3 regions of the Mesobacillus sp. S13 genome follow, and region 2 is predicted to be linked to each of the others. Evidence: predicted binding sites of a transcription regulator. Region 2 holds the regulator's gene; each other region holds the start of a gene.
The links. The regulator Rex, encoded in region 2, represses fermentation and respiration genes when NADH is low (regulators of the CRP and FNR family bind a similar motif). The targets are predictions, from matches to a motif close to TTGTGAAATATTTCACAA.
Positions count from the first base shown of each region.

Region 1: a site for Rex is predicted at 1,887-1,904, ahead of LGO15_RS06900 (YwiC-like family protein). Genes of this name have one in related genera too.
Region 3: a site for Rex is predicted at 1,802-1,819, ahead of LGO15_RS19550 (cytochrome ubiquinol oxidase subunit I). Genes of this name have one in related genera too.

Region 1 covers NZ_CP084622.1:1,374,334-1,377,614, forward strand. The annotation lists gene mobB (molybdopterin-guanine dinucleotide biosynthesis protein B) at 1-456, shown strand, start outside; gene LGO15_RS06890 (respiratory nitrate reductase subunit gamma) at 584-1,030, shown strand; gene LGO15_RS06895 (MEDS domain-containing protein) at 1,143-1,715, opposite strand; gene LGO15_RS06900 (YwiC-like family protein) at 1,962-2,678, shown strand; gene LGO15_RS06905 (Crp/Fnr family transcriptional regulator) at 2,736-3,281, opposite strand, start outside.
Region 2 covers NZ_CP084622.1:248,479-251,759, reverse strand. The annotation lists gene LGO15_RS01425 (CPBP family intramembrane glutamic endopeptidase) at 234-965, shown strand; gene LGO15_RS01420 (YdiK family protein) at 969-1,169, shown strand; gene LGO15_RS01415 (redox-sensing transcriptional repressor Rex) at 1,195-1,860, opposite strand; gene moaC (cyclic pyranopterin monophosphate synthase MoaC) at 1,888-2,382, opposite strand; gene LGO15_RS01405 (ABC-F family ATP-binding cassette domain-containing protein) at 2,562-3,281, shown strand, end outside.
Region 3 covers NZ_CP084622.1:3,826,935-3,830,215, forward strand. The annotation lists gene LGO15_RS19545 (cytochrome d ubiquinol oxidase subunit II) at 1-325, opposite strand, end outside; gene LGO15_RS19550 (cytochrome ubiquinol oxidase subunit I) at 322-1,668, opposite strand; gene LGO15_RS19555 (phosphatase PAP2 family protein) at 1,950-2,594, opposite strand; gene LGO15_RS19560 (UDP-glucose dehydrogenase family protein) at 2,805-3,281, opposite strand, start outside.

The DNA of each region.
Region 1 (3,281 bases), 1.1 Mb from region 2:
CTGAGCCTAACATTGATCCAGCAAATGACTGCAGCAGGTCTGAAGGTCGCCACCATCAAGCATCATGGTCATGGCGGCAGGCCGGAGGTTGTTGAATCAAAGGATTCAGGTAAGCATGTAATGGCCGGGGCTGCTGTTTCACTTGTCGAAGGTGGAGGCAGGTTGGTCATCCAGGCCGAAAGCGGATCTTGGTCGCTTCCTGAAGAAATAGATTTGCTATCCTTCTTCAACCCCGATGTCATTTTAATAGAAGGCCATAAGCATGAGTCATATCCCAAGGCCGTAATCCTTCGGGATATGAATGATATAGAGCTCTTGGGAAAACTGGAAAATATCCAGGTTGTTTTATGCCGGGACCCGGAATTGGTGAATAAGTTGAAGGATACAGCTGTCCCTGTTCTCAATATGGAGCATGGAGCAGACTGGATTACAACACACCTTTTAAATAAACTTTAGGTGTTTTCCTTTAATTATTTCAGGTTTTAGCAAGAAAAGTTCTTATTTTAGACATATACGGCGACTTTTGTCACTGTCACTTCATACTTACCCAGTTAGAATGTTAATGGGGTTCAGGTTGTGACATATGTGTGAGGTGAGAGCGATGGAAATGCTGCATATCTTCTTATGGATTGTGTATCCATACTCGGTTGTGGCAATTGTGGCAATGGGTCTAGTCTGGCAGTACGATGCATCAAGAGAAGAAGGAACACGTTCGAAAGCAGGAAGGCTTCTGCTAGGCATCGTCAAAATACTTATGGCTGCCAGCACTGCAACCGGCATTGCCATTGTGCTTTCGAGCAGCATAGCTAACGAACCAGTATTGCTGTTAAGATGGCTCATCAGCCTAGCGCAACTGCAGCCGGACATGAGTCTGGTCATGGATGTATCCATTCTCTCGAAGGTGCATTTTATTTTTGTATTCCTATTTCTATTGAGTTTGGCATTCACCAAGGAAATTTACTATTTGCTAAAACCGCACTTATATTTAAAAAAGATCTTTTTAAAGCTTCAATTTGAAAGAAGAGGCTGAAGGTAGAAGGCTGTTTTAGTTTGAGGAACCAAGTTGTATAGAACTTGGCATTATCCGGGTTTGATATAATGGCAACATAAAAAACGCTTAGGGGTACCTAAGCGTTTTTGTCTTATATTAACCCAGGTGTTTCCAGGTATTCAGCGGAAATAGTGAACTTATCATCTTTTAAGACATAAGGATGTGTTTCCATCAGAATTTTTATAAGATGATCTGGCATTTTCGCTCCTTCGTATGCACAAATCAGTGGAAAAGACAGTGAATTTACGGCTTCGTCTACTATTCTCTCAAAGTCTTCAATTATATCAAGTGGGTCTTTCATCGTAGCCCACTCCACATGTGCCCAGGATCGGAAAGGGATAGCATTTTCTATATACGGTTGAACCGTTTTATTAAAGTATTCGAGGATTGCTGGAGGATGATAACTGCCACTGGAGTAATAAAAGTCGAAATTGTTTACGCTATGAACAAATTTCATTTGATCTTCCGTTAATCGCGATTTAAGCTTCTTGTGAATGGAGCGGAAAAGAGGTTCATTTTCAATGAAAATAACATAATCTCCCGCTATCACACCATCTTCAATAAAATCAACAGCCTGTTCAATGTATTTCTCCACTTCATTATAGGAATACAGAACATGTACGCTCCGTTGATCTTTAAACAATTGATTCATTTCTTTTTTCAAATGATCACCCCTTATTTCATGATTCCCTCAAGTTTACTACACTGCCAGGAATAATGATATCCCTGTTCAAGTAAAATCCCTGAATGGCGCTTCGAGCTTTTTTACAAGAGATATGTTTCACTTGAATGGGTTTTTGACATTTCGGTGTCGGTTGGGTTTTTACAGGAGAAAATGTGATGTGTTTCACTTATTCATCCCTTTAACTCCTTTATATTTAAGGTAAGAAACATAAGGGAGTGTTCATCCATGAAGTTATTTATGCCAAAACAGCATGGTGCCTGGGCGATGTTGATCATCCCTTTTTGGCTGGGAGCAGCAGCAAGTGGAATAGTCTGGCAGCATGTCCCGTTTTTTATCGGATGGCTTTTACTATATTTAGGAACATATCCGCTTCTGTTAATGTTCAAGAAAAAGAAAATTCCATTCTATCGTAAATGGGCGCTTATTTATATAACACCAGCGCTTGCGTTCCTGATGGTTCCATTGTTCACAACGCCAAGCATCGTCAGCTTTGGTCTTGCGATGATCCCGTTTTTCGTGATTAATGCGTACTTCTCTGCAAAAAATAAAGACCGTGCCCTCCTGAATGACTTAAGTGCTATTGTTGTCTTTTCTATTGCCGGACTGGCCAGCAGCTATCTGCCAAACGGGGAAATCAATGAAAATTCACTACTGGTCTTTGCATCCAGCATTCTATTTTTCACCGGAAGTACATTCTACGTAAAAACAATGATTCGCGAAAAGAAGAACAGCCAATTCAAATGGATTTCCTGGACATATCATCTTTTGGTTCCTGTTCTATGGCTTGCAGCCGGTGAGTTCATAGTCGCTGTGGCCGCAGTGCCAAGCTTAATCAGAGCTGTAGTATTTTATGGAAAACCGCTTTCTGTCATGAAGGTAGGGATATACGAAATCGTCAACGCCGTCCTGTTCTTTATCATCATGCTTTTTGCGATTTTATAAAAACTCCAATGCAATATAGATAAAAAAAGCCGCCAGTTCACAGTCTGGCGGTTTTCTTTATTCAATATTGCATACCTCAACCGGACAGTTCTCACAATCTATCTCTCTCTTGAGCACATTGAGGGAATGGACGGTTATGAATCCTTTATCAATGGAAATGATGTTACTTTTCCTCAGTTCGCTCAATAATCTGTTCACGACTTCGCGTGATGTACCACAGAAGTTTGCTAGTTCCTGATTCGTCAGCGATACATCGATTTTTAAGCCATCTTCGGTTTTGACTCCGTAGCTGTTCACCATTCGGATTAGCGTTGAGTATAAAGCACCTTTCTTCCCATGAAGAACAAGATCCCTGAACCTTGTTTGCGATTTGCGATGCTGCAGGGATAGCCACTTTACGAGTTCCAGTGCGAGCCCGCTATCCTTTTCAATTTCTATCTCTAACTTTTCCTTTGGAATCACTGCCACTGTCCCGCTTTCGGAGGCACGGGCATTCAGTATATGCTGAGATGCCGAGCTGAACAAAGCCAACTCGCCAACTAATTCTCCAGCTGAACACATCCTGATAGTCAACTCGCGGCCATCTGGAACCATTTTGCTAAT
Region 2 (3,281 bases):
CTTTTCAAAAAATAATTCACCTTATCCTGTATGTGCTATTCCAAAATGATTAAAACTTGGTTTCACCTTTTTTCTCCTGACCCTACAATTTGAACTTTCCAATCATTTATTAGTAGAATAAAGACAGTGTCTATCCAAACCAAAGCTGTCCTCGTATTTTATTTTACAGGTCGGCTTATTATTACGTAAAATTTCAGGACATATATTATCTGCATTGATAAGGAGTTTTTCTATTGAAAAAGGAATATTGGTACATCATTATCGCCTATATAGTCATGCAGCTTTCAAGCCTGATTGGCATCCCGATTGTCGCCTTCACCGGTGCTGCAATGGGAAAGAGCCTGGAAGAAATGGAAACCCTCTCGATTCCATACTGGCTTGTGATCAGCTTTTCACTGACACTAGTCATCGTGCTTTTGCTTTTGAGGAAAGAACGCAGATCTCATGCGGACTTACGTGATGCGTCCTCTCCAGCAAGCTCAGCCGCCTGGGCTTTCGCAGGTGTATTCCTCGCACTGTTCGCGCAATCAATCGCCGCCAATATCGAAAATATGCTTGGCATCGAAATGGGATCTGAGAATACCCAGGAAATCATTAAGCTGATTGAAATGTTCCCGGTTGTCATTTTGGTCAGTTCGATCATCGGCCCTATATTAGAGGAAATCGTCTTCCGTAAGATCATTTTCGGCAGCCTGCATAAGAAAATGAATTTCTTTTTCGCTGGATTGATCAGCTCTGTTATTTTTGCGCTTGCACATATGGAACCAGAGCATGTGATCTTGTACTCTGCAATGGGGTTCACTTTTGCTTTCCTTTATGTAAAAACAAAGCGGATCATCGTGCCAATCATCGCCCATGTTACAATGAATACAATGGTTGTTCTGCTTCAATCCGTATTTAGGGAAGACATTGAGAGAATGATAAAAGAAGCAGAGAAAATTCAAGGTTTTATTGGGGGATTCTAAGTTATGAAACAATCGCCTTTATTTTCAGGCATTGTCTACATCTTGTTAGGCAGCTTATTCACCTATTTCGCCATCCAGAATGTAAACGATTCAGGATGGGGATTCTTCAGCTACTTGCTAGTGGCTCTTGCCACGTTCGACTTTGGTTCTGGCATCAGGATGATCCTTTTTCATTTCAAATTGAAGAATATAAAGAAAAAGTAGCTCCTTCCTCTGAAGGAGCTACTTTTTATTCTGCCGATTCTGTTGGTTCGGTATCTGTCGGGTAATGCTTTAAGAAATAGATCAATGATTGCAATTCAACTGCCAAATCAATATGATGGATCCTGATCGATGAAGGCACGTTCAGCCTCGCCGGCGTGAAGTTCAGGATTCCTTTGATATTTGCCTGCACCAATCGGTCTGTTATCGGCTGTGCGACAGCAGACGGGACTGTCAGGATTGCCACCTGGATGCCTTCCTCTACGACAACTTTGTCGAGATCATCCATATGGTACACTGCTACGTCACCAATCTTCGTGCCCACTTTGCCTGGATCTACGTCAAAGGCAATCTCGATTTTCGTATTATTGTTCTTTGAAAAATTGTAGTTCAGAAACGCTGTTCCCAGATTACCGACTCCGATCAAGGCAACCTTCGTCAATTCATCCTGATCCAGCGTCTTTCGGAAAAAGGTCAGCAGGTAATTGACATTATAGCCGTACCCCTTTTTACCCAAAGCTCCAAAGTAGGAAAAATCCCTGCGGATTGTCGCTGAATCCACTTTTACCGCTTCACTTAATTCCGCTGATGATACCCTTTGCTTTCCTGAAGAATGCAAGTTCAATAAGAACCGGTAATACAGCGGCAAACGTTTTGCGGTTGCCTGCGGAATCTTCATAGCATCATTCGTCATTCTCCATCCTCCACCCTGTCCGTATTTCTATCTCAACTTTTCTTCTCTCTTGAAATCGCCGTTCTTACCACCGGTTTTTTCGACCAGATAGGTCTTTCCAATTACCATGCCCTTATCAACGGCCTTGCACATATCATAAACAGTCAGCGCACATGCTGAAGCTGCTGTTAACGCTTCCATTTCCACACCTGTATTCCCTTTTGTTTTTACAGCTGCGGAGATATTTAAAACATAGTCATTTCCATTTTGCTCCCAATCGAATGAAAGGTCAATCCCTGTCAGTGGAATCGGGTGGCACATCGGGATGATTTCAGACGTTTTTTTCGCCGCCATGATGCCTGCTACTTGCGCGACAGCCAGTACATCCCCTTTTTTCATTTTATTTTCAGTGATTCTCACATATATATCTTCATTCACGGTTATGCTTGAATGGGCGACTGCCGTACGGACCGTCTCCGGTTTTTCACTGACATCGACCATCTTTGCTCTGCCCTCTTCGTTAAAATGAGTAAATTCTGCCATATGTAAGCTCCTTTCTATCAAATGATACACTATTTTGTCAAACTTGTGTGTGAACTTTGTTTCAGTGTTCACAATACAAAGTGAAATTTCAATACCATATAACCTATAGCAGTTCGCACATATTGCCGTGCCTATATTAATGGGTTACACTATCTCTAAGGCAATAGAGGTGAAAAATAATGATTTTATTACAGGTTAATCAGCTATCAAAATATTTTGCTGCTGATCTTATTTTATCGAATATAAAGTTTGAAATACAGACCAACGACCGTGTTGCGCTTGTTGGAAGGAACGGAGCAGGAAAATCAACCCTGCTGAAAATCATTGCCGGGTATGAATCCCATGATGGCGGAGAAATCATCCGTCCTAAAGGGACGATGATTGGCTATCTCGCCCAGAATACCGGGCTGGAATCCGAGAAAAGCATCTGGGATGAAATGCTGGCCGTTTTTGACCATCTGCACAGGATGGAAAAAGACTTGCGCAGATTGGAAGAAAAGATGTCGGATCCTGACATTCTTTCTAACCAGACAGAATACGACAGGGTTTTAAAAGATTATGACCTGCTGCAGGTCCAGTTCAAGGAAAAAGGCGGCTACCAATATGAAGCCGATATTCGTTCCGTCCTTCACGGCCTTAACTTCCATTCTTTTGATTATTCCACAAAAATATCCACTTTAAGCGGGGGACAAAAAACTAGACTCGCATTGGCGAAACTTTTATTGACCCGTCCGGATATTTTGATTCTCGATGAACCGACGAACCATCTTGATATTGACACGCTATCGTGGCTTGAGCAGTATTTGCAGGGCTACAACGGCGCAATCTTGATTGTATCCCACGACCGGTATTTCCTTGATAAAGTCGTCAACCAGGTTTATGAAATTTCCCGCCATCAG
Region 3 (3,281 bases), 1.2 Mb from region 2:
CGTAAGTGGTGAACGCATAATAAGCTCCGCGGATCGCCAGCAAAACAACGCCAATGCTGGCCGGAACAAGAAGGATGGTTCCATAGTAATAAGCCGTTTTAGGAAAGAAGCCGACAATTCCCACGAAGAAAAATACCAGGAATACATTCGTGACTTCCCAAACTGGAGATAAATATCGCTGAATGATCCCTGTCAGGATATGCTGCTTTCCTCTGAACAAGCTATATGCATTGAAAAAACCTGCCCCGAAATCGATGGAAGCGACGATGACATATCCAAAAAGAAAGATCCAAAGAACCGATATGCCGATTATTTCAAGTGTCATCGAAACTCACCTTCCTTCTCCAGTTCCCTGTCTGCCAGTTCCTGTTCAACTGTGTTTTTCCGGAACATCCTTGTTAATACAACTGTGCTGCCGATGGCAAGGATCAAGTATAAGCCGGCAAACAGCAGCAGCATCAAATCGACCTGTCCGCTAGTCGTGGCCGCATCCTCTACCTTCATGATTCCGCGAAGGATCCAGGGCTGCCTTCCGACTTCAGCAAACCACCAGCCAAGCTCAATCGCAATTATCGACAACGGTCCGCCAAAGACGATCAGCCAGCGATACCATCTGGTCCGGATAAAACTCCATTTCATCCACACACCCACGACATAAGCAAGCGACAGGGCCATCATCCACATCCCGATCGTCACCATTCCATCAAATAAATAGTGGATATAAAGTGGAGGGATTTCATCTTCAGGGAATTCACTAAGGCCAATGACCTCAGCATTTGGATTGCTGTGTGCCAAAATACTTAGCGCATAAGGAATTTTAAGCGCATATTTTACTTCGCCGTCATCAAGAACACCATATAGCATCAACGGCGCTCCTTCATGAGTCTCGAAGTGCCACTCCGCTGCTGCCAGCTTTTCCGGCTGGTATTCTGCGAGGTATTTACCTGAGAAATCCCCAATGATCGCAGCAGCAATCGAAAAGATCAGGCCGATTTTCATTGTTAGGAATAACGCTTTTTTATGGTAGATATGATTGGATCCTTTTAAAAGCCTGAATGCGCCAATCGAAGCGAGTACAAAAGCCGAAGTCATATAAGCAGTCGCCAGCACATGGGCAACCTTTGTCGGCATCGCCGGATTGAACATCGCCAGAACCGGATTGATATTGACCAGCTGTCCATTGACCAGGTCAAAGCCTTGCGGTGCATTCATGAATGCATTCACTATTGTGATGAATACCGCTGAAAATGAGGCCCCGACCGCAACAGGGATCAATAGCAGCAAGTGTTTCTTCTGATTTTCAAACCGGTCCCAAGTATAGAGATAAATGCCGAGGAAAATTGCTTCAAAGAAAAATGCGAAGGTTTCCATGAACAGTGGAAGAGCAATGACATTGCCTGCCAATTCCATAAAATTAGGCCACAACAATGACAGCTGCAAGCCAATTGCCGTTCCTGTCACAACTCCGACCGCTACAGTGATGACAAAACCGCGCGTCCACCTTCTAGCAAGCAGGATATAATGTTCATCCTGTTTCTTGATTCCGAGCCACTGAGCGATCATGATCATGAGCGGTATTCCTACTCCTATAGTGGCATAAATAATATGGAAGGATAATGTAAGCTCCGTCAAGACACGGCTGAAAAAAACTGATTCTTCATTCCCCATTTTTTTAATACCCCTTTTCTATCCAGCAAAAATTCTTCCGATAAAAGACAGACCCATTATGGCAGCCACTATAAAAGCAAGCCACATAAGCATTTTTTCTTGTTTTTTATACATAAAGTCACCTCGAAAAAGTTTGTTCACTAAATCACATTGCTTCGTAAGCCTCTGCCTTAATCTTTTATACAGTAAAAATGTGAGAGAAATATGATATGTATTCCAATTAGGTGTCTTTCATTCCATTCCCATTATCGGGCCTGTTAAAACGGTAAAACAGTATATTGTCAGTACCCCCTTTTCGGTATCTCCAGCCTTTCTATGTATCTTTGGAAAAACCAGATCACTGCTGCGACCCACAGACCGCTGGCAAGATAGCCGCCGATGATATCACTAGGGTAATGTACACCTAAATAAATCCTGCTTATTCCAATCGCAAAAATCATCAAACTGCTGAAAAGGATGACGACAATTCTCCCAGGTCGAGTGGGTACATGGCGCCAGAGCAGGAAAGCAAGGATACTGTAAAAAGAAAAAGCATTCATTGCATGGCCGCTCGGAAAACTGTATCCGCCTATTTCAATCAGCCGGTGAAAATCTGGTCTGGCACGCAGAAAATACAATTTCAGCAATCTGTTCAGAATCGGTGTTATATACACAACAGCCAGGAATATGAGGATTTCGCCCCTGAGTCTTAACACAAAAAAAAGGAATAAGAAAATCGGAATGGTCAGGATGATGATCAATCTTGTCGAACCTATATAGGTAAAGAACTTCATCGCTGCAGTCAGCAGCCCTGCTTCAAATCCCTGCACCATATCAATGACAGTCTTGTCGAAAATAACCAAATGATCAGCCTGTACAAGATAAGACATCAAAATAAAACATAATAATGAACCAAAAAAGGCGATCAAGAGCAGATTAAGCCTCATAAATTTCCCCTCCGCTTACGTTTCAAATCACCCTTACTATTCCCTGTTCTTCCATTTTAAAAAACACTTTCAAGATTACCTTATTAGCAAGTTAGTAACATTCATAAAGCAAAAAAGAAGGAATGAATTCAATCATTCCCTCTCAAGAAAAGTGCGAGCATCTTAGTCAGCCTCGACAAGCGCTGGAGCTGGACAACTCTCGATATAAAGTCATATTTTCTTATCTTTTATAATAACCTCCGGCCTGCCGACAGGATAATATTCAATTGGACACCCTACCTTAAGGACGACTTGCTCCAAACAGTTCCTGCCGTCAAAGATGATTCGCTGCTTCATGACATCCAATAGGACAGCAACATCAAGCTGTTTGAACTCATCCCATTCTGTCACTATAAACAAAGCATCAGCACCTGTCGCAGCTTCAACTGCAGAGTCAACGTAAGTGATGATGTCACCGATGACCTTCCTTGCATTGCCTGTGGCAACCGGATCATATGCTGTAACTTTTCCACCAGCAGCAGTGATGGCGCGGGCGATCCTGATCGACGGCGCTTCCCTCATATCATCCGTATTCGGTTTGAAGGAGAGGCCGAGCATGGCGATTTTCTTTCCTTTTAATGTACTGAATCGTTTCAAAGCCTTATCAACAAGCAACTTTTGCTGATGGTCATTGATGGCGATTGTCTC